DNA from 2 places in the Streptomyces sp. NPDC006711 genome. Region 1 is predicted to be linked to the other one. Evidence: predicted binding sites of a transcription regulator. Region 1 holds the regulator's gene; the other holds the start of a gene.
What was found. The regulator HrcA, encoded in region 1, represses chaperone genes, less so after heat shock. The targets are predictions, from matches to a motif close to TTNGCACTCNGNNNNNCNGAGTGCNAA.

Region 1 (11,308 bases):
AGGTGCTCCACGGAGCCGAGCAGCGACGGATCCAGGTCGCGATAGGACCGCACCCCCGAAAGGATCCGCTGCCACGCCGCCCCCGTGTTCTCGGCCCACCCCAGCGCCCGGCACACCCCCGTCTTCCAGTCCTGCCCCCGCGGCACCACCGGCCACGCCGCGATCCCGACGGCCGACGGCTTCACGGCCTCCCACACGTCGATGTAGGGGTGCCCGACCACCAGCACGTCCGGATGCGTCACGGACGCGGCGATACGGGACTCCTTGGAACCCGGCACCAGGTGGTCGACCAGGACACCCAGCCGCGCGTCCGGCCCCGGCGCGAACTCCGCGACGATGGCGGGAAGATCGTCGATGCCCTCCAGGTACTCCACGACGACGCCCTCGACGCGCAGGTCGTCCCCCCACACCTTCTCCACGAGCTCCGCGTCGTGCCGCCCCTCGACGTAGATCCGGCCCGCCCGCGCGACCCGCGCCCGCGCCCCGGGCACGGCCACCGAACCGGACGCGGTGCGCGCGGGGCGCACGGGCGCGGGCGCGACCGCCGAGGGGCGTACGAGGGTGACGACCCGGCCCTCCAGGAGGAAGCCGCGCGGCTCCATGGGGAAGACCCGGTGCTTGCCGAAACGGTCCTCCAGGGTGACGGTCGGCCCCTGCGCCGTCTTCTCGCAGCGGATCACCGCCCCGCAGAACCCCGTGGAGACCTCCTCGACGACGAGATCGGCCTCGGCGGGAACCTCGGGAACAGGCGCCTGCTTCTTCTTCCAGGGTGGGGTCAGGTCGGGGCTGTAGCTGCGCATGCGTCAGACGATACGGGCGGCCGGCGCTACGACACGCCGAATCTGACGGCGAGTTGGTCACGCTGGGCGCGGACGAAGGACGCGTCCACCACCGCCCCGTGCCCGGGCACGTACACCGCTGCCGGGCCGCCGAGCGACAGCAGCCGGTCCAGGGCGGCCGGCCAGCGCGTGCCGACCGCGTCCGGGCCCGCCTGCGGCTCGCCCGACTCCTCCACGAGGTCGCCGCACAGGACGATCTCCGGCGACCCGCCACTCGCGGGGATGAGCACCACCAGGTCGTGCCCGCTGTGCCCGGGTCCCACGTTGGCGAGCAGCACCTGGCGCCCGCCCAGGTCGAGCGTCCACTCGCCGGACACCGCGTGGTGGGGCAGCACCAGCAGGTCGGCCGCCTCGGCCGCGTCCCGCTCGGGCACTCCCTGGCGTACCGCGTCCGAGCGCAGCTCCTCGGGGTCCAGGGCCCGCTCGATGCCGACGGCCCCGTACACCTGGGCGCCGGAGAAGGCCGCCGTGCCGAGGACATGGTCGAAATGGGGGTGGCTGAGCGCGATGTGGGTCACACGGCGGCCGAACAGGGCCTGCGCCTGCGCCCGCAGTTCGGCGCCCTCACGCAGCGTCGCGCCGGTGTCGTACAGGAGCAGCGCGTCCTCGCCGGCGACCAGCGCGGCGGTCGCGTCCCAGCCCGGCAGGCGTCTGCGCCCCACTGCGTCACCCAGGCGCTCCCAGCCGAACTCTTCCCAACGGATGTCCATGAGGCGACGCTATCCGCGATCCGGGAGCGACGCCGCGAGGTAGCGTGGTCGGCCGCCCTTGCTAGGGGCGTACCGGTCGGCCGTACACTGGCCGGGGATTGCTGGCACTCGAACACAGTGAGTGCCAAACGGACGGCTACTGGAGCTACTGGAGGTGTGCGCGATGCTCAGTGAACGCAGGCTCGAGGTGCTGCGCGCCATCGTCCAGGACTATGTCGGCACCGAGGAGCCGGTCGGGTCGAAGGCCCTGACCGAGCGGCACGCGCTGGGCGTCTCACCGGCGACCGTGCGCAACGACATGGCGGTCCTGGAGGAGGAGGGCTTCATCGCCCAGCCCCACACCAGCGCCGGCCGCATCCCGACCGACAAGGGCTACCGGCTCTTCGTCGACCGGCTCGCGGGCGTCAAGCCCCTGTCGTCGCCCGAGCGCCGCGCGATCCAGAACTTCCTGGACAGCGCGGTGGACCTGGACGACGTCGTGGCCCGTACGGTGCGGCTGCTCGCGCAGCTGACCCGGCAGGTGGCGGTCGTGCAGTACCCGTCGCTGACCCGCTCGACGGTGCGGCATGTGGAACTGCTCTCACTCGCCGCGGCCCGGCTCATGCTGGTGCTGATCACGGACACCGGCCGGGTCGAGCAGCGTATGGTCGACTGCCCGGCGCCGTTCGGCGAGGCCGCGCTCGCGGACCTGCGGGCCCGGCTCAACGCACGGGTGGTGGGACGCCGCTTCGCGGACGTGCCGCAGCTCGTGCAGGACCTGCCGGAGTCCTTTGAACCGGAGGACCGGGGAACCGTCTCGACGGTCCTCGCCACCCTCCTCGAAACCCTGGTCGAAGAGACCGAGGAGCGGCTGATGATCGGCGGCACCGCCAATCTGACCCGCTTCGGACACGACTTCCCGCTGACCATCAGGCCGGTGCTGGAAGCACTTGAGGAGCAGGTCGTGCTCCTCAAGCTGCTCGGCGAGGCCAAGGAATCGGGCATGACCGTACGCATCGGGCACGAGAACAACGCCCATGAAGGACTGAACTCCACGTCCGTCGTGTCGGTCGGCTACGGTTCCGGCGGCGAGGCGGTCGCCAAACTCGGCGTGGTCGGACCGACCCGCATGGATTACCCCGGAACGATGGGAGCGGTACGCGCAGTGGCACGTTACGTCGGACAGATCCTGGCGGAGTCGTAAGTGGCCACGGACTACTACGCCGTACTCGGCGTGCGCCGCGACGCATCACAGGACGAGATCAAGAAGGCGTTCCGGCGCCTCGCACGCGAACTCCACCCGGATGTGAATCCGGACCCGAAGACGCAGGAGCGCTTCAAGGAGATCAACGCCGCGTACGAGGTCCTGTCGGACCCGCAGAAGAAGCAGGTCTACGACCTCGGCGGGGATCCGCTGTCGTCGTCGGGCGGCGGTGGCGGGGCCGGCGGCTTCGGCGCGGGCGGCTTCGGCAACTTCTCGGACATCATGGACGCCTTCTTCGGCACGGCATCCCAGCGCGGCCCGCGCTCGCGGACCCGCCGGGGCCAGGACGCCATGATCCGCCTGGAGATCGACCTCAACGAGGCGGCCTTCGGCACCACCAAGGAGATCCAGGTCGACACCGCCGTGGTGTGCACGACCTGTTCGGGCGAGGGCGCCGCCCCCGGCACCTCCGCGCAGACCTGTGACATGTGCCGCGGTCGCGGCGAGGTGTCCCAGGTCACCCGGTCCTTCCTCGGTCAGGTCATGACCTCGCGGCCCTGCCCGCAGTGCCAGGGCTTCGGCACCGTGGTGCCCACACCGTGCCCGGAGTGCGCGGGCGACGGCCGCATCCGCTCGCGGCGCACCCTGACCGTGAAGATCCCGGCCGGTGTCGACAACGGCACCCGCATCCAGCTCGCGGGCGAGGGCGAGGTCGGCCCCGGCGGCGGCCCCGCGGGCGACCTGTACGTGGAGATCCACGAGCTGGCGCACGACGTGTTCCAGCGGCGCGGCGACGACCTGCACTGCACGGTCACCATCCCCATGACGGCGGCGGCGCTCGGCACGAAGGTGCCGCTCCAGACGCTGGACGGCATGGAGGAGGTGGACATCCGCCCGGGCAGCCAGTCCGGCCAGTCCATCCCGCTGCACGGCCGCGGCATCACGCATCTGCGCGGCGGCGGGCGCGGTGACCTCATCGTGCACGTGGAGGTCCTGACCCCGAGCAAGCTGGACCCGCAGCAGGAGGACCTGCTGCGTCAGCTGGCCAAGCTGCGCGGCGAGGAGCGCCCCACGGGCCAGTTCCAGCCGGGCCAGCAGGGCCTGTTCTCCCGCCTGAAGGACGCCTTCAACGGCCGGTAGGCCGTACGGGAAGGGGGCCGGGGTCACCACCCCGGCCCCCTTTTCGCATCCCCTCCACGTTCCGGCGACCGGCGATTCGGTGCGGGAGCGACGTCGTGGCACGATGCAAGCATGGCTTTGACCGATCTCTGCCGGTATCCGATCGTGCAGGCGCCCATGGCGGGCGGCGCCTCCGGTCCGGCGCTGGCCGCGGCCGTGTCCGAGGCCGGGGGGCTCGGCTTCCTGGCCGCCGGGTACAAGACGGCCGACGGCATGTACCAGGAGATCAAGCAGGTGCGCGGCCTGACCGGCCGGCCCTTCGGCGTCAACCTGTTCATGCCCCAGGACCCCGGCACCGACCCCGCCGCCATCGAGGTCTACCGCCACCAGCTCGCGGGCGAGGCCACCTGGTACGAGACGCCGCTGGGCGACGCGGACACCGGGGGCGACGACAACTACGAGGCCAAGCTCGCCATCCTGCGCGAGGACCCGGTGCCCGTCGTCTCCTTCACCTTCGGCTGCCCCGACCGCGCGGTCGTGGACGCGTTCGCGAAGATCGGCACCTACACGATCGTCACCGTGACCACGCCCCAGGAGGCCCAGGCCGCGCAGTGGGCGGGGGCCGACGCGGTGTGTGTGCAGGGCGTCGAAGCGGGCGGCCACCAGGGCACCTTCCGCGACGATGCGCAGGCCGGCGGCGCGGGCATCGGACTGCTCACCCTGATCGCCCTCGTACGCGACAGCGTCCAGCTGCCGATCGTCGCCGCGGGCGGCCTGATGCGCGGCGCCCAGATCGCGGCGGTGCTCGCGGCCGGCGCGGACGCGGCACAACTGGGCACCGCCTTCCTCGTGTGCCCCGAGTCGGGCGCCAACGCGCTGCACAAACAGGCCCTGACCAACCCCCTTTTCGTCCGTACGGAGTTGACGCGCGCGTTCTCCGGACGGCCCGCGCGGGGTCTGGTGAACCGTTTCATGCGCGAGCACGGCCCCTACGCCCCCGCCGCCTACCCCCAGGTGCACCAGCTGACCGCCGGCGTGCGCAAGGCGGCGGCCGAGGCCGGCGACCCCCAGGGCATGGCGCTGTGGGCGGGCCAGGGCCACCGCCTCGCCCGCGAGCTCCCCGCGGCCCGCCTCGTCGAGGTCCTGGCGGCCGAACTGGACGACGCGGCGGCCGAGTTGACCACCAACCTGCGGAACCTGAAGAACATGAGGAGTGCGTCATGACCGCCCCGGTCTTCGTCGTCGACACGGTGCCGGGCACCGGCGCGTACGTCCTGGACGGCGCGGAGGGCCGGCACGCCGTCTCCGTGAAGCGGCTGCGCCCCGACGAGGAGGTGACCCTCACCGACGGCGCTGGCAACTGGGCCCACGCGGTCGTCGTGGCCGCCGAGGGCAAGGACCGCCTGAGCGTCCGCGTCACCTCCGCCGGGAGCGAGCCCGAGCCCGCGCTCCGCGTCACCGTGGTGCAGGCGCTGCCCAAGGGGGACCGGGGCGAGGTCGCCGTGGAGACGATGACCGAGACCGGCGTCGACGCGATCGTGCCCTGGCAGGCCGCGCGCTGCATCACCCAGTGGAAGGGCGAGCGCGGCGCCAAGTCCCTTGCCAAATGGCGCGGTACGGCCCGCGAGGCGGGCAAGCAGTCGCGCCGGGTGCGCTTCCCCGAGGTGCGCGACGCGCTGAGCACCAAGCAGGTCGCGGCGCTGCTGGCCGGGGCGGACCTGGCGGTGGTCCTGCACGAGGACCGCGACGCGGCGTCGGCCGCCCTCGCCACGGTGGAACTCCCCGCCGCCGGAGAGATCGTCCTGGTGGTGGGCCCCGAGGGCGGCGTCTCACCGGAGGAACTGGCCATGTTCGCCGAGGCCGGCGCGCGGCCCCACCGCCTGGGCCCCAGCGTGCTGCGCACCTCGACGGCGGGCACGGTGGCGGCGGCGGTCCTGCTGTCGCGAACCCCCCGCTGGACCTGACCACCCCGATCCGGCGACTCAACCCCTCCGGGCCCGGGCAACTCAGCCCGTCCGGCGGGGTGTGGCCGGCTCCGGCAATTCAGCCCCTCCGGCGTTTGAGGAGCGGGGTCCGGGGCGGAGCCCCGTGCCCACCGGAGGGCGGCCGGGGGAGTGGGCGCAGCCCAAGGGGCACCGGTCCGCGCCCGGGATGGCCGCAAGGGGGCTACCGCGCCCCGGACAGCGGTGGCACCCTGGCGCCCATGGGGGCCAAGAACTCATACCGCGTCCACCGCACCCGCCACCACACCGCGCGCCGCACGGCCTCGCGCGCGCTGCCCGCGCCGGCCGCCGTCGTCCTCGCGCTCGTCGGCCTCACCGCCTGCGACCCCGTCGGCGGCCTCAACTCCGCCGCCGTCGCCGTCACCACGGAACAGGCCGCGACCGCCGAACTCGCCCACCACCACGTCGCCATCAAGTGGCTCACCTGCACCGCCGACCTCGGCCACGGCCCCTCCGCGACCCCTTCGGCGGGCAGCACCACCCGTGATGTCGCCGCCGTCGACTGCCAGGGCGAGACCAAGGACGGCAGGCCGGTCACGGTCAAGGGCAGGGTCACCGCCGAAGTCGAGGGCCGCTGCGTGAAGGGCGACCTGACCGCGAAGGCCGCCGGGAGGACCGTCCTGCGCGCCTCCGTCCTGGGCGACTGTGCGGCCCCCGCGCCCACGGCCGGCCAGGCGACACCCCGCCCGGGCGCCACCCCCACGGTCACCGTGACGGCAACCGTGACCGTGACCGTCACCGAGTCCTTCCGCGGCAAGTAGACCGGGCCCGCACCCCACGCACCCCCGTGCCGGCCCGGAACACCGCTCTCCGCGTCCTGGTCCGAACGCGTTGAGTAGCATGCGGGTTACCTGATCAACGCGACCAAGGAGACCGGACCATGGCCGGAGAGCCGCAGGCCGACTGCCTGTTCTGCAAAATCGTCTCGGGCGATGTCCCGGCGACCGTCGTGCGCGAGACCGACACGACGGTGGCGTTCCGCGACATCAACCCCCAGGCGCCCTCCCACATCCTGGTCATCCCCAAGGTGCACCACCCCGACGCCGCCTCGCTCGCCGCCGCCGAACCCGCTGTCCTCGCGGACGTCGTACGGGAGGCCGGGCAGGTCGCCGCCGATGAGAACATCGACAAGAGCGGCTACCGGCTCGTGTTCAACACCGGCAGCGGCGCGGGCCAGACCGTCTTCCACGCCCACGTGCACGTCCTGGGCGGCCGCGGCCTCCAGTGGCCGCCCGGATAGTTCCGCGCCAGCGCCCGTCCAGCGTCCCGCACAGCAAGGCGATTTTCCGTGTCCGTACGTGAATTGGTGGTGCTCGGCACCGCGAGCCAGGTGCCCACCCGGCACCGCAACCACAACGGCTACCTGCTGCGGTGGGACGGCGAGGGCATCCTCTTCGACCCGGGCGAGGGCACGCAGCGCCAGATGCTGCGGGCCGGGGTCGCCGCCCACGACATCGACCGGATCTGCGTCACGCACTTCCACGGCGACCACTCGCTCGGCCTGGCCGGGGTGATCCAGCGGATCAACCTCGACCGGGTCCCGCACCCGGTCACCGCGCACTACCCGCGCAGCGGCGAGCACTTCTTCGAGCGGCTGCGGTACGCCACGGCCTACCGGGAGTGTGTGGAGCTCGGCCAGGAGCCGGTCGAGGGCGAGGGCGCGGTGCTGGCCACGACGGCCGCGTACACGCTGGACGCCCGCAGGCTCTCCCACCCCGTCGAGTCCTACGGCTACCGGCTCGTCGAGCCCGACGGGCGCCGGATGCTGCCCGAGCTGCTGGCCGAGCGCGGCATCACGGGCCCCGACGTGGGTCGCCTGGCGCGCGAGGGCGAACTGAACGGCGTCACGCTCGACGACGTCAGCGAGATCCGGCGCGGGCAGCGCTTCGCGTTCATCATGGACACCCGCCTGTGCGAGGGCGCCCGGGTCCTCGCGGACGGCTGCGACATGCTGGTGATCGAGTCGACGTTCCTGGACGGCGACGTCCAACTCGCCACCGAACACGGACACTTGACGGCCGGTCAGGCGGCGACCGTGGCCCGCGACGCGGGCGTACGCGCACTGGTCCTCACCCACTTCTCGCAGCGCTACGCCGACCCGGGGGAGTTCGAGCGCCAGGCCCGCGCCGCCGGATACGAGGGCGAGCTGACCGTGGCGGCCGACCTCACCCGGATCCCCGTCCCCCGACGCGCCGCCTGAGCCCCCCCCACCGGCCCGCACCGAACCACCCACCCCAGCACCACCCTTAGGACCCCCCCATGCCCCTCCCCTCCTCCCTCCCCAAAGCCGAACTCCACCTCCACATCGAAGGGACCCTCGAACCCGAGCTGGCCTTCGAACTCGCCGCCCGCAACGGCATGGAGCTGCCGTACGCCGACACCGAGGAGCTGCGCAAGGCGTACCTCTTCGACGACCTCCAGTCCTTTCTGAACCTGTACTACTCCCTGATGCGGGTGCTGCGGACCGAGGACGACTTCACGGCGCTTGCCGACGCCTATCTGACCCGGGCCGCCGCCCAGGGCGTCCGGCACGCCGAGATCTTCTTCGACCCGCAGGCGCACATGGCGCGGGGCGTGCCCATGGGCACGGTGGTGGAGGGCCTGTGGCGGGCGCTGTCCGCGAGCGAGGAACGCCACGGCATCTCGACCCGGCTCATCCTGTGCTTCCTGCGGGACGAGTCGGCCCAGTCGGCGCTGCTCACGCTGGAGGCGGCGCGGCCGTATCTGGACCGGATCACGGGCATCGGGCTCGACTCGGCGGAGGTCGGCCATCCGCCGGCCAAGTTCCGCGAGGTGTACGAGGCGGCGGCGGCCCTCGGGCTGCGGCGGGTCGCGCACGCGGGCGAGGAGGGGCCGCCGGCGTACATCACCGAGGCGCTGGACGTGCTGGGGGTGGAGCGGATCGACCACGGCCTGCGCGCCCTGGAGGACCCCGATCTGGTGGCCCGCCTGGTCCGCGACCGCATCCCGCTGACGCTCTGCCCGCTGTCGAACGTCCGGCTGCGCGCGATCGACACGCTGGAGGAGCATCCGCTGGCGGCCATGATGGACACGGGCCTGCTGTGCACGGTCAACTCCGACGATCCGGCGTACTTCGGCGGGTACGTGGGCGACACGTTTCACGCGGTGCGGGAGGCGTTGGGGCTGGGGCGGGAGCGGTTGCGGGAGTTGGCGCGGAACTCGTTCGTGGCGTCGTTCCTGGACGATGACGAGGTGCTGCGCGAGCGGTATTTGGCGGAGGTCGCCGCGTACACCTTCCCGGAGTCCTGAGCCCCCCGGCCCGGGGCGGCCGGCCGCGCAGTTCCCCGCGCCCCTGACGGGCTCGGCGCTGGCCCGCATGCGCATCCTCAGCCGGTCTGCCCTGGCAGGGCTCGCGCGGGCCCGCATGGGCATACCCAGCCTGTCCCCGCGCCCCTGACTACTCGACGCTGGCCTGCATGGGCAACCTCAGCCTGTCCGGCGTTTGAGGACGAGCGCGTTCAGCGCGATCGGGGTCTGGGGCGGAGCCCCAGGGTCCTTGGGTGCGGGCCCGTGGGTGGCTGGTCGCGCAGTTCCCCGCGCCCCTGGCGGGGTCGGCGCTGGCCCGCATGGGCATACCCGGCCTGTCCCCGCGCCCCTGGCGGGGTCCGCGCTGGCCCGCATGGGCAACCTCAGCCTGTCCGGCGATTGAGGACGAGCGCCCTTCAGGCGCGAATGGGGTCTGGGGCGGAGCCCCGGGGACCCTGGCTGCGGACCGTGGGTGGCTGGTCGCGCAGTTCCCCGCGCCCCTGAGTATCCGATGTGGGCCCGCGTGCGTATCCTCAGCCCGCCGCCCACCCCTGGCAGGGCTCGTGCGGGCCTGCATGGGCAACCTCAGCCTGTCCGGCGTTTGAGGACGAGCGCGTTCAGCGCGAACGGGGTCTGGGGCGGAGCCCCAGGGTCCTTGGGTGCGGGCCCGTGGGTGGCTGGTCGCGCAGTTCCCCGCGCCCCTGGCGGGGTCGGCGCTGGCCCGCACGGGCATAGCTGACCTGTCCCCGCGCCCCTGGCGGGATGCGTGCTGGCCCGCACCGGCATAGCCGGCCTGTCCCCGCGCCCCCGGCAGGGTTGGTGCTGGCCCGGATGGGCGAGCGGCCGCGTCAGGAGGCCAGGACCTTGCGGCGGCGTCTCGCGCGGGAGACGATCGCGATCTCCGCGACCTCCTGCTCCGGCACCCCGATCTGCGGCAGCAACCCCGCCGCCCCGGCCCCCCGCCCCGCGACCACCGCCGCAGGCGTACCACCCCGGCGCCGGATGGACCCCGGCACCAGCGGCCGCCCGGACGTGTGCAGCGCCACCGCGCTCAGCGGCGCCGCGACGAGCAGCAGCAGCGCGCACAGCGTGAACCCCATCCCGCCGTACCCCGCGTACTGCGAGAGCAGGCTGCCGGTGACCGGCCCGCAGGCGACCCCGAGCGAGGACGCCGACCCCGCCAGAACCGCCCAGCGCCCGTGCGGATCGAGCGAGGCGGACAGGCCGATGAGGTAGGAGAGCACCACCGGGTAGAACAGGTTCCACAGGATCTCGCCGCCCGCGAAGGACACGAGTCCCCGCGCGGACGAACTCACCACCACGCAGCACGCGATGATCGCCGTACCGGCGCCGATCGGCACCGCCCGCCCGAGCCGCGCGCCGAGCGCACCCGCGCCGAGCACACCGAGCAGCCCCGAGCCGAGCCCGGCCGCGAAGACCATGCCGACGGTGACCTCGCTCAGGCCGGCCTGCGTGATCCCGATCCGCCCGCTGACCCCCCACAGCGCGTTCTGCGCGAGGGACCAGCAGAGCATCGTCGCGGCCAGGACCGTACCGGAGCGCCGGTGCGGCAGCCGCGCGCCCGACGAGCCGACCGCACCCGCAGCGCCGACCGCACCCACCGCGCCGACCGCCTCCCCGGGCCGCTCCGCGCCGCACGCGCCCGGAAGCCACCGCGTCGCCGGCCACGCGAGGGCCGCCACCAGGGCGATCGAGGCGAGCGGGGTCGCGTGCCCGCCGCCGAGGTGAGGGATCGTCAGGTACAGCGCGCCCGCCGTCGCGGAGACGCAGAGCAGGCCGAGCGTGGACGCGCGGTGGGGGTCGCGCTGGGCGGCGATACCGGCCGCCGCCACCGCCGTGGCCGTGCCGGACCCGAGGCCGCCGACGACCGCCCCGGCCACGACGAGCGGGATCAGCGTGGTGAGGGCCGCGACGCCGTACCCGGTGACCGCGAGCAGCAGCCCCAGCCTGGCGAGACGGCGCGGCCCGTGCCGTTCCACCCGGGAGGCGAGCGTGAACCCGGCCGTCGCCGAGCTCAACAGCAGGGCGGAGCCGACGAGTCCGGCTTCGGCGGGGGAGAGGCCGAGGCCCGCCGAGAGACGGCCGACGACGGTGGGGAGGAGATACGCGGCGAGGTAACCGGCGGTGAAGACGGCGACCAGGGGCCAGGCGGCACGAGAGCGTGCG
Region 2 (11,308 bases), on a different contig from region 1:
AGTGGTGTTGCGACAACCCCCTGAACCCAAGCCCCCCGAAGGGGATGCCGGGCCTCAGCTGTGCGGAGCTACCGCTGACCTGGGGTCAGTGGGAGTGGCCGTGACCGTGGCCGTGGCCGGCCTCGGGCTCCTCCTCGGCCGGCTTCTCGACGACCAGGGTCTCGGTCGTGAGCAGCAGGGAGGCGATGGAGGCGGCGTTCTCCAGGGCGGAGCGGGTGACCTTGACCGGGTCGATGACGCCGGCCTTGACCAGGTCGCCGTACTCACCGGTGGCGGCGTTGAAGCCGAAGCCCTTGTCGAGCTCGCTCACCTTGGAGGTGATGACGTAGCCCTCGAGGCCGGCGTTCTCGGCGATCCAGCGCAGCGGCTCGACGACGGCGCGGCGCACGACCGCGACACCGGTGGCCTCGTCGCCGGTCTTGTCGAGGTTGCCCTCCAGGACCTTGGCGGCGTGCACCAGGGCGGAGCCACCACCGGAGACGATGCCCTCCTCGACCGCGGCGCGGGTCGCGGAGATGGCGTCCTCCAGACGGTGCTTGCGCTCCTTGAGCTCGACCTCGGTGGCGGCACCGACCTTGATCACGCACACGCCGCCGGCCAGCTTCGCGAGGCGCTCCTGGAGCTTCTCGCGGTCCCAGTCGGAGTCCGTGGCCTCGATCTCGGCCTTGATCTGGTTGACGCGGCCCTCGACGTCGGCGCTGTTGCCGCCGCCGTCGACGATCGTGGTGTCGTCCTTGGTGATGGTGACGCGGCGCGCGGTGCCCAGCACCTCAAGACCGGCCTGGTCGAGCTTGAGGCCGACCTCCTCGGCGATGACGGTCGCACCGGTGAGGGTGGCGATGTCCTGGAGCATGGCCTTGCGGCGGTCGCCGAAGCCCGGGGCCTTGACGGCCACGGCGTTGAACGTGCCGCGGATCTTGTTGACGACCAGGGTCGAAAGGGCCTCGCCCTCGACGTCCTCGGCGATGATCAGGAGCGGCTTGGAGGCGCCGGCCTGGATGACCTTCTCCAGGAGCGGCAGCAGGTCCTGGATCGAGGAGATCTTGCCCTGGTTGATCAGGATGTACGGGTCGTCGAGGACGGCCTCCATGCGCTCCTGGTCGGTGACCATGTAGTGCGAGAGGTAGCCCTTGTCGAAGGCCATGCCCTCGGTGAACTCCAGGTCCACGCCGAAGGTGTTGGACTCCTCGACGGTGATGACACCGTCCTTGCCGACCTTGTCCATCGCCTCGGCGATGAGCTCGCCGATCTGCTTGTCCTGGGCGGACAGCGCGGCGACGGCGGCGATGTCGGTCTTGTCGTCGATGGGACGCGCGGTCGCCAGGAGCTCGTCGCAGACGGCCTTGACCGCGGCGTCGATGCCCTTCTTCAGGGCGGCCGGGGAGGCACCGGCGGCGACGTTGCGCAGACCCTCGCGCACCAGCGCCTGGGCCAGCACGGTGGCGGTGGTGGTGCCGTCACCCGCGATGTCGTTGGTCTTGGTCGCCACCTCCTTGACGAGCTGGGCACCCAGGTTCTCGTACGGGTCGTCGAGCTCGACCTCGCGCGCGATGGTGACACCGTCGTTGGTGATGGTGGGGGCGCCGAACTTCTTGTCGATGACGACGTTGCGGCCCTTCGGGCCGATCGTCACCTTCACCGTGTCGGCAAGCTTGTTGACGCCACGCTCAAGGGCGCGACGGGCGTCCTCGTCGAACTTCAGGATCTTCGCCATGGGAGCGGTTCAGCCCTCTCGAAAACTCGGGTTAATGACACTGCGCCCCTCGCCGCCCGGCAATCAGCGGGGTGACCAGGGGCGCAGCTTTCAAAGCAGGTGCTTCGAAGAAGTACTTCGATGAATTACCGAATGGCTTCGGTAATTACTTCTCGATGATCGCGAGCACGTCGCGAGCCGAGAGGACGAGGTACTCGTCGCCGTTGTACTTCACCTCGGTGCCGCCGTACTTGCTGTAGAGCACGACGTCGCCGACCTTGACGTCGAGCGGCAGGCGCTCGCCGTTCTCGAAGCGGCCCGGACCAACGGCGAGGACGGCGCCCTCCTGGGGCTTCTCCTTCGCGGTGTCCGGAATGACCAGGCCGGAGGCCGTGGTCTGCTCGGCGTCGAGCGGCTGGACCACGATGCGGTCCTCAAGCGGCTTGATGGCAACCTTGGAGCTGACGGTCGTCACGATCCGGTCTCCCCCTTCGGAGATCTCACGGGGTTAACTGTTTGGGGTGGCGACCAGGTGGATCCGTCGTCGCGGGTGCCGGACCTGCCCGTCGCTGTGTTGGCACTCTCCGGTGGGGAGTGCCAGAAGCGAGACTAGGACGACGGTTAGCACTCGGTCAAGCGGAGTGCCAATCTCGCGCCCCTGCGGCGGATCGGACCGGGACGCGCGGAGGGGCGCGGCCGGGCCAGAGGCGGGGGCGCGGTCGGGTCAGAAGCGGGGGCAGAGGCGGGCGCGTGGCCGGACCAGAAGCGGGGGCCGGTCGCAGCCGGGGGTCAAGGGGCTGGGGCCGGTCGCAGCCGGGGGTCAAGAGGCGGGGGCCGGTCGCAGCCGTGTGGGTCAGAGGTAGTCCTCGATCCGGCCCACCGTGAAGCCCCGCGTCCGGATGTAGTCCAGCGCCCGCGCGGTCCGCCGGGTCGCGTCCGCGCCGGGCCCGAGCCGCACCCGCACGATGTCGCCGGGCCGCAGGGACCGGGCGCCTCGGGCATAGCGCGGGCCGTCGGCCGTCATCGTGACGCGGGCCAGGACGACCGCGCCCACCCCGCACTCCTTCGCGGCCCGCAGCGTGGTGGCGTCGTAGGCACCGTAGGGCGGCCGGAACAGTCTCGGACGGCTGCCGAACCGGGCGGCGATCCGGTCCCGCTGCCCGCAGATCTGCGCCCGCTGGCCCGCGTGGTCCAGGGTCCGCAGGTCGCGGTGGTCCAGGGTGTGGTTGTAGAGCCCGGCGCCCAGGGCGCGCAGCTCGTCCAGGCGCTCGCGCGTCGCGGCGTCGGGGGCGAGGGCGCCGCCGGGGTTCGCGCTCGTGAGGAACAGCGCGACGGGCAGCTCAAGATCGCGGATCATCCGCGGGAAGCCGGGGTCGGTCACCGGCCCGTCGTCGAAGGTCAGGAAGACCACTCTCGCCCGTACCGGCACCCGGTCCACGACGAAGGGCAGGCGCGCGCCGGCGCCGCCGGACGGCGGGCGCGGGGCGGGGGCGAGCGGGGCGGCAAGACCCCAGCGCCGGGCGGCGGCCACCCGCGCGGCGGCCCCGGCGCGCGGCACCGAGGTGGGGTGGGCGGCCCTGCGCCCGAGCCGCTGGAAGGGGGCGACGGGCGCGCTCGGCTCCGAGCACCCGGCCAGCGGGCCGAGCAGCGCACCGACCGCGAGCAGCCCGGCCAGGGCGCCCCGCAGCCGGTGCGCCCGCCTCATCCCGTCTCCCGGGACCGGGTCACACGTAGTCCTCGAGCCGGGCCACGGCGTACCCCTTGTCGGTGATCACCTTCATCACCTGGCGGACCATGTCGGGCATGGTGCCGTTCCAGTCCTGACGGCCGCGGAAGTGGGTCAGGATGATGTCGCCGGGGTGCAGGTCGCGGTCCCACTCGCGCCACTCCATGTGGTCGGTGAAGGCCTCCTCGGCCCACAGCGGCGCGGCCTGGATCCCGCAGGACTGGGCGGCCTTGAGGGTGTCCTCGTTGTAGTTGCCGTACGGCGGCCGGAACAGCCGGGGCCGCTTGCCCGCCCACTTGCCGATCTTGTCCTGCTGGTCGCAGATCTCGCGCCGCTGCTCGTCGTAGGAGAGCGCGGGCATGTACCGGTGGTTGAGGGTGTGGTTGTTGAGCGTGACGCCGAGGCTCTGCATCTTCCTGAAGTACTCGTGGTCGTCCTTGACCAGGTAGTCGCTGAGGAACGCGCTGTAGGGGATGCGCAGTTCCTGCATCATCTTCAGGAAGGTGGGGTCCTTCTCGGCGCCGTCGTCGATCGTCAGAAAGACGATCTTGTCCTTGGTGGGGACGGTGGTGAAGACGGGCGGCAGCGAGTCGCCGCCGTCGGTCTCGAACCCCGGGCGGTTGGTGATCTTCGGTTTGACGGCGGGCACGGGGGGCGCGAGCAGGGGCGGCTTGGCGAGACCCCACTTCTTGACGGCCGCGAGCCGGGCGGCCTCGGCCTGCTTGAGCTGCGCGGAGTAGTCGGCGAGCGCGCCGGCGGGCCCCTGTTTGGCGGCCCCCGGCCCGGGCCGGCCGTGGCCCGCGTCCTCGGAGGAGCACCCGGAGGCGAGCAGGGCGGCGGCGAGCCCCAGGACGGCACAGGCGGCCTTGGTCCTGTTTTTTCCCTTTTGTCGTACTAGTTGCATGGCGCCGCATCCTGTCAGGCGCGCGCCCGCCGGCCCCGGCGACACCGCCGCCACGGACCCCACCATCGCCCGCCTGGCCCACAGCGGGTCGCGCGCTGGACGACAATGACGGGGTGAACGACCTCGACACCTTCGCCCTGCTCCTGACCGACGAGGGCCGGGCGCTGCTCGCGTCCCTGCGCGCGTACGACCCGGCCCAGGAGCTGGCGGTGGCCACCCGGCTGCGCCGCGAGCACGACGCGGGGCTGGTGTCGGCGGCGCTGGGGCAGGCGCGGCTGCGGCAGCGCGCGGTGGCGAAGTTCGGCGCGGCGGACGCGTACCGGATGTTCTTCACGCCCAACGGCGTCGAGCAGTCCACCCGCGCCTCGGTGGCCACGCACCGCGCGAAGACGTTCAGCGCACGGGGAGTGCGCGCGGTCGCGGATCTGTGCTGCGGCATCGGCGGCGACGCGCTGGCGCTCGCGCGGGCCGGAATCCGCGTCCTCGCGGTCGACCGCGACCCGCTGACGGCGGCGGTGGCCCGCGCCAACGCGGAGGCACTTGGCCTCGGAGACCTGATCGAGGTGCGCTGCGCGGACGTGACCGACATCGACACGGCGCCCTACGACGCGGTCTTCGTGGACCCGGCGCGACGAGGCGGGCGGGGCAGGATTTTCGACCCTGAGGCGTACTCGCCGCCGCTGTCCTGGGCGACCTCGGCGGCCCTCGCCGCGCCCTTCGCGGCGCTGAAGGTCGCCCCCGGCATCCCGCACGAGGCGATCCCGCCGCGGGCCGAGGCGGAGTGGATCTCGGACGGGGGCGACGTGAAGGAGGCGGTGCTGTGGTTCGGCACGGGCGTGACGCCCGGCGCGGTCCGCGCGACGCTGCTGCCCGCGTCCGCCTCGCTGTGGACGGCCGCGCCGCTCGCCGCGCCGCCGGTGGGGCCGGTGGGGCGCTATCTGTACGAGCCGGACGGCGCGGTCATCCGCGCCCATCTGGTCGCCGAGATCGCACAGCGGTGCGGGGGGAGGCTGATCGACGAGACGATCGCGTACGTGACGAGTGACGAGCCGTACGCGTCTCCTTACGCCTCCGCGTACGAGATCACCGACCAACTCCCCTTCAACCTCAAGAAGTTGAAGGGGCTGCTGCGGGAGCGGGAGGTGGGGGTGCTGACCGTGAAGAAGCGGGGGTCGGCGGTGGAGCCGGAGGAGGTACGCCGACGGGTGAAGCCGGCGGGACCGCGTTCGGCCACGGTCTTCCTGACCAGGGTGGCCGGCGCCCCCACGATGCTCATCGGCAATCCGGTACGCCCGTGACGCGAGGCGACGCGCCCATACGCCCCTGACGCGAGGCGACGCGGGTCAGGACAGGTCGGTCAGGGGATCCGCGTAGACCTGGGAGAGGGGCTGCGGCCCGACGTATTGCTGACAGTTGCACTGGCCGGATTCAAACCGCAGCGGCTTCTTGCTCTCGTCCCACGCGACCGGAACCTCCACCCGCTCATGACACTTGCCGGCCTTGTCGTGCTTGGCCAAATGGTGCGTGCAGCCGCACACCGGCTCGGGCGCCTTGTGCGCGGATTCCAGGGCGAGACGTTCCTGCTTCGCCGCCTCAAGACGCTCCATCTTGCGCTCGTGCCGCGTACGCAGAGCGGTACGGGCGTTGTCGATCGCCCACCCGAACCCGCCCATCCAGAACACGATCAGAATCCACCAGTACCACTGCACAGCGGCTGCCCTTCCCCCGGAATGTGTCACCGCGTGACGCCGCGGCCTCCCCAGAATAGAGCCGGGTCACCCGCGCAGGCCCAGCGTGGTGCGCGCCCCGAGGCAGCGCTGCACCCAGCGCCGGTACGCCGCCGCCTTGGCCACGCCCACGAGCCCGGTGAGCCAGCAGATCAGGCCGAGCCCCATGCCGTAGGCGACGAGGGCGTACGTGTCGTGGCCCGGATCCGCGGTCGCGGGCAGCACGAGGCAGACGGCGAGACCCGCCCCGCACAGCAGCACCGATGGTATGAGCCACGCCAGGCTCAGGGCGGGCCTGACCAGGTTCCGGTCGAGCACCGGATCGCGGTCCAACTCGGCCCACTGGCGCATGAGTTGGCGTATACGTCGGTCCTTGCGCAGGCCGAACCCGACGGCGAGTCCGGCCGGGATCATCACGCCGAGACCCAGCAGCAGGAAGAGCCCTCCCACGATCGCGCTCAGCACATCGGTGAGGGAGGTCAGCGCAGCGCCGACCAGCGACCAGCCCAGCGCGAAGAGCGCCGCCCACAGCCAGAGCAGCCACAGCCGGCCCGCGCCCAAGTACCCCCGGAGCAGCACCTCCAGGGCCTGGGCCCGGTCGGCGAGCAGCGCGTTGCGGTCGCGCCAGGTGCGCAGTGCGACCGGGGGCGGAGAGGGGGGCAGGGGCGAACTCGGCGACATGCGCCAGAGGTTATCCGGGGCGCCCCTGACACGGGCGCCCACCCTGGGTCATGCTCAGCGCGGTCGGCCGGATCCCGTCGTCCGCCGGGCCCGGCCCGCGCGCCCCGCCCCTCGCGCTTGCGCCTACGCGTCCCGCAGCGTCTTCAGGTCCAGCTTCTTCATGTCCATCACGGCGGCCATGACCCGGTCGGCCTTCTCCGCGCCGGAGCCCAGCAGCTCGGGCAGCTCGGCGGGGACGATCTGCCAGGACAGCCCGTACTTGTCCTTGAGCCAGCCGCAGGGTCCTTCCTCGCCGCCCTCGCCCAGTCCCGTCCAGAACCGGTCGATCTCCTCCTGGTCCGCGCAGCTCACCGCGAGCGAGACCGCCTCCGTGAAGGTGAACTGGGGGCCGCCGTTGAGCGCGGTGAACCGCTGGCCGGCGAGCTGGAAGTCGACGGTCATGACCGTGCCGGTATCGCCGGGGGCGGAGGCGGCGTAGTGGGTGATCCCCAGGATCCGGGAGTCGCCGCCGAAGATGGCGATGTAGTGGTTCGCCGCCTCTTCGGCCTGGCTGTCGAACCAGAGGAAGGGGGTGATCTTCTGGGTGATCTTCGCGGTCATCGTCTGCCTCCTCGGCGGTGCCGGACCCGGGGTGGGCGGCTGCGACACATAAGACCGCCCCGGTCCACGAAACTCATCGCGCCACGGCCGGCCCCTTCCGCCGTCCCCCCGGAAGAACCCCGCGCAGGGCCTCGCGGGGGGGGGCGTGCCCCCGTGCCCCCGTGCCCCCGTGGCAGGGCCCGGGCAGAGCCACACCGCGGCAGCCCGGTGAGCACCGCCACCTCCGGGCCTCTTTCATCACAGGGGCAAACCATGCGCACCGGGCGGTGGTACACGGATGCTTCCGCGTCCCGCTGTACGCCCTTCTACGCGACTTCGGCCAGGGTAGCCGGAATACATCACCGCACCGGATGTCCGGTGCCCCCGCCCCCGGCCACCCGTTCAGGGAGGATTCGCCATGTCCGACAACGGGCGCATCGCGCACCTGCGTTCGCGCATCGACGAGATCGACACCGTGCTCATCGACCTGCTCGGCCAGCGCGCCCGCCTTTCCGCGCAGGTACAGCAGGCCCGGATCGCCGACCACGGACGGCGCCTCGCCCACGGACGCGAGAGCGAGGTGCGCGGTCACTTCCGCGACCGGCTCGGCGCAGCGGGCGAGGGCGTCGCCGTGGCCGTCCTGCGGCTGTGCCGAGGACATGAGAGCGCGTCCACCCAGGGCGCTGCCGCCCGCGACATCCCCAAGGGCGCCCGATGATGAAGACGTCCCGCCCCGCGCACCACGACAAGAACGACTCGGGCTTCACACTCCCCCTGAGCGAAGCGGAGATGGACGAGTGGCGCCGGCTGCCCGCGCGGCAGCAGCCGGTGTGGGAGGACGGGGAACGAGCCAGGGAGTGCAGGCGCGTCCTGGCCAAGTCCCCGGGGCTCGTCACCGCGGCGGAGGTCGACGAGCTGCGCGGCATCCTGTCGCGGTGCGCGCTCGGCGGGCTCGACATCGTCCAGGTGGGCGACTGCGCGGAAGACCCGGAGCAGTCGGCCCCCGACGCGGTCGGACGCACGATGGGGCTGATCGACGCACTGGCGGGCATGTGGCAACTGACCACGGGAAACCCGGTCGTGCGGGTCGGCAGGATAGCCGGACAGTACGCGAAACCCAGGTCGGAGCCGACGGAGACGGTCGACGGACGCCCCCTCGCCGTCTACCGCGGACACATGGTCAACCGCCCCGATACCACGGAGGCGGACCGCCGGCACGTTCCCGATCACATGCTCCACTGCTACCGGAGCGCGAGCCAGGTGCTGGCCGAACTGGAACGGCTGAGGACGGCACCGGCCTGCCAGCCGCGGATCTGGACCAGCCACGAGGCGCTGGTGCTCGACTACGAGCTGGCGCTGCTGCGCCGCGATGACACCGGTCGTACGCTCCTGACATCGACACACTGGCCCTGGATCGGCGAACGTACGCGCCAGCCCGGCGGCGCTCATGTGCGGTTGCTGGCTTCGGTCATCAACCCGGTGGCCTGCAAAATCGGGCCCGCCGCCACCCCCGACGACGTACTGGCGCTCTGTCAGGCCCTCAACCCTGAGCGGGAGCCGGGCCGGCTGACGCTGATCGCCCGCATGGGTGAGGACCGGGTGGGCGACGCCTTGCCCCCGCTGGTCGAAGCGGCCGTTGCCGCACGGCATCCCGTGCTGTGGCTGTGCGACCCCATGCACGCCAACACCTACCGAAGCGGAGGCTTCAAGACCCGCCTGACGAAAGCGATCACCTCGGAACTCCAGCAGTTCCGGCGCTGTGTCACCGAATCCGGCGGCGTTCCCGGTGGAGTCCATCTGGAAGCCACGTCGGCGGACGTGGCCGAATGCGTCGGCGAGGAGACCGGTGCCGAGCCCGAGCACGAGCGGTACACCACCCTGTGCGACCCGCGCCTCAACCCCCGCCAGGCCCTGTCCGTACTGGACGCGGCGGGCCGCGCGGCGGCGGGGGACGTGCGGGACTGACCGCCACACGGAGCAGGGCCGCACCACACCACGAGGAGCCCCACGTGCGGATTTCCCTTGAAAGCGATCTGGCCATCGGTGACGAACCCCGCAGCGCGGAAGACAGCGCGGCGGACAAAGCGTTGCTCAAAACGGTCGCCAACCACATGCGCCAAGCCCGCGAACACATGGTCGGCTTCCCGGTCAACCTCGACTTCGACTACCGGCACCTGGCCGAGTACCTCGCCGTCCACGGCAACAACGCCGGCAGCCCCTGCGGGAGCAGCGAATACCACCTGCACAGCAAGCACTTCGAGCGGGCCGTGATCGACTTCTTCGGGAAGCTCGCGGGGGCACCCGCCGGAGCCGCCTTCGGCTACGTGAGCAACGGAGGCACCGAAAGCAACATCTACGGGACCTACCTCGGCAGGGAGCGGCATCCCGACGCCGTCCTCTACGCGTCGGCGCAGGCCCACTACTCCGTTCCCAAGATCGCACGACTACTGCGCATGGACCACGAACCGGTGCCCACGGATCCCGCCGGTGCGATGGATCTGGGAGCCTTGCGCACCGCATGCCGGCGGCACAGCGCGCGCGCCGCCGTCGTCGTGGTCACCATCGGCAGTACGGGCAAGGGAGCGGTGGACGATCTGCCGGGGATCCGCGGCGTGCTTGATGAGGTGGGCATAGGGCGGACGCACCTGCACTCGGATGCGGCGTTCGGCGGGCTGCTGGCCGCGCTGGGGCCCCACCCGGTGCCGTGGGGCTTCGCCGACGGGGCCGACAGCATCGCCATCAGTGGACACAAGATGATCGGCTCCCCCATCCCCTGCGGTATTGCCCTGGCTCGTCCCCAGCACGTCGAGGTCATCCGTCTGCACGACGCGGCGGTGGGCGCGGACGACGACACGATCAGCGGCTCGCGGGACGCGCTCTCCCCCATCATGCTCTGGCAGGAGCTCCGCGCACTGGGCCGGCAAGGGCTTGAACGGCGCGTACGCCGGTGCCTGCGGGTGGCCGACTACGCCACCGACCGCCTGCGCGCCTGCGGACGCCACCCGGTCCACCCACCGGGGACGAACACCGTTCTCTTCGACGCCCCGGCCCAGGCGGTGTGCGAGCGGTGGAACCTGCTGCACGTGGACGGGCAAGCACATCTGATCACCATGCCGCACGTGACCCACGAGCACGTCGACCGCCTCTGCCAGGAGATCGTGTCGACTGCCGGCTCCTGACCTGCCCGCCCCACGCGCCACGCGCCACGGCAAGGAGACTCACATGCCCGCGAAATACCCGATTCAGGATATTTCATTCCTCCTGGGTCAACACCTGATCTACGAATACACCGGAGGTGTGAGAGCCGAGCTCTACGTCAAGAACGAGTCCACCATCGATTACCGACTTCACGAGGGCCCCCTGGCGGGACGCTGGCTCAAAGATCAGGCGGCTGCCGCGGCCAACCTCGGCGCCGGCATGGGATCGCTCTCGTGGGCCGAGGAAACGGGCAGCACCACCAGTCTGGTGATCAATCTGGCGGGCCGCTGGCTGCACGCGAGCGCCTTCTTCGCGAAGTGGGTCACCGACTGCCCCGAACTGACCATGGGATATCAGAACAGGCGGCTGCCGACGATCCACCGCCTCCGCGATGAGGGTCCGGTGGCCCCTCACCTGCACATGGAACAGTTCGCGACGATCACCTTCTCGGAATACCGCGGCACGGACAACGAAGAGGTCATCGCGTGCGGTCCGGCGCGGTTGCCTTCCGATTACCCGGACCGCGAACACTGACCACAGCTCCGCCGTGGACGGTGACGGCGGCGCACCGCAGGGCGCCGAGTGGCTGGGCGCGCGGGACCCCGCACCCCCAGCCACCAGACACCCCCTAGCCCTCCGCGATCTCGCGGAGCTCCGACGTGATGTCCCACTCCTCCCCGTGAATACGGAGAAACCGCTTCGTCCACTCAAACGCCTCCCCCCGATCCTTCGCCTGGATGATCGCGTAACCCCCCACGACCTCCTTGGACTCCGTGAACGGCCCGTCCGTGACGGTCAGT

Region 2: groES (co-chaperone GroES) is a predicted target of HrcA. The motif match lies at 2,315-2,341, and genes of this name have one in related genera.

The regions. Positions count from the first base shown of each region.
Region 1 is NZ_JBIAGO010000031.1:172-11,479, forward strand. Features, by position in the region: gene ACFYM2_RS33495 (DUF3097 domain-containing protein) at 1-800, opposite strand, end outside; gene ACFYM2_RS33500 (MBL fold metallo-hydrolase) at 827-1,549, opposite strand; gene hrcA (heat-inducible transcriptional repressor HrcA) at 1,713-2,732, shown strand; gene dnaJ (molecular chaperone DnaJ) at 2,733-3,872, shown strand; gene ACFYM2_RS33515 (nitronate monooxygenase) at 3,984-5,075, shown strand; gene ACFYM2_RS33520 (16S rRNA (uracil(1498)-N(3))-methyltransferase) at 5,072-5,815, shown strand; gene ACFYM2_RS33525 (hypothetical protein) at 6,055-6,615, shown strand; gene ACFYM2_RS33530 (histidine triad nucleotide-binding protein) at 6,735-7,094, shown strand; gene ACFYM2_RS33535 (ribonuclease Z) at 7,143-8,054, shown strand; gene ACFYM2_RS33540 (adenosine deaminase) at 8,114-9,124, shown strand; gene ACFYM2_RS33545 (MFS transporter) at 9,970-11,308, opposite strand, start outside.
Region 2 is NZ_JBIAGO010000008.1:63-11,370, forward strand. Features, by position in the region: gene groL (chaperonin GroEL) at 86-1,714, opposite strand; gene groES (co-chaperone GroES) at 1,860-2,168, opposite strand; gene ACFYM2_RS17840 (polysaccharide deacetylase family protein) at 2,547-3,398, opposite strand; gene ACFYM2_RS17845 (polysaccharide deacetylase family protein) at 3,418-4,323, opposite strand; gene ACFYM2_RS17850 (methyltransferase domain-containing protein) at 4,419-5,621, shown strand; gene ACFYM2_RS17855 (hypothetical protein) at 5,667-6,032, opposite strand; gene ACFYM2_RS17860 (hypothetical protein) at 6,099-6,731, opposite strand; gene ACFYM2_RS17865 (VOC family protein) at 6,855-7,331, opposite strand; gene ACFYM2_RS17870 (chorismate mutase) at 7,729-8,028, shown strand; gene ACFYM2_RS17875 (3-deoxy-7-phosphoheptulonate synthase) at 8,025-9,275, shown strand; gene ACFYM2_RS17880 (histidine decarboxylase) at 9,320-10,489, shown strand; gene ACFYM2_RS17885 (phenolic acid decarboxylase) at 10,533-11,042, shown strand; gene ACFYM2_RS17890 (YciI family protein) at 11,137-11,308, opposite strand, start outside.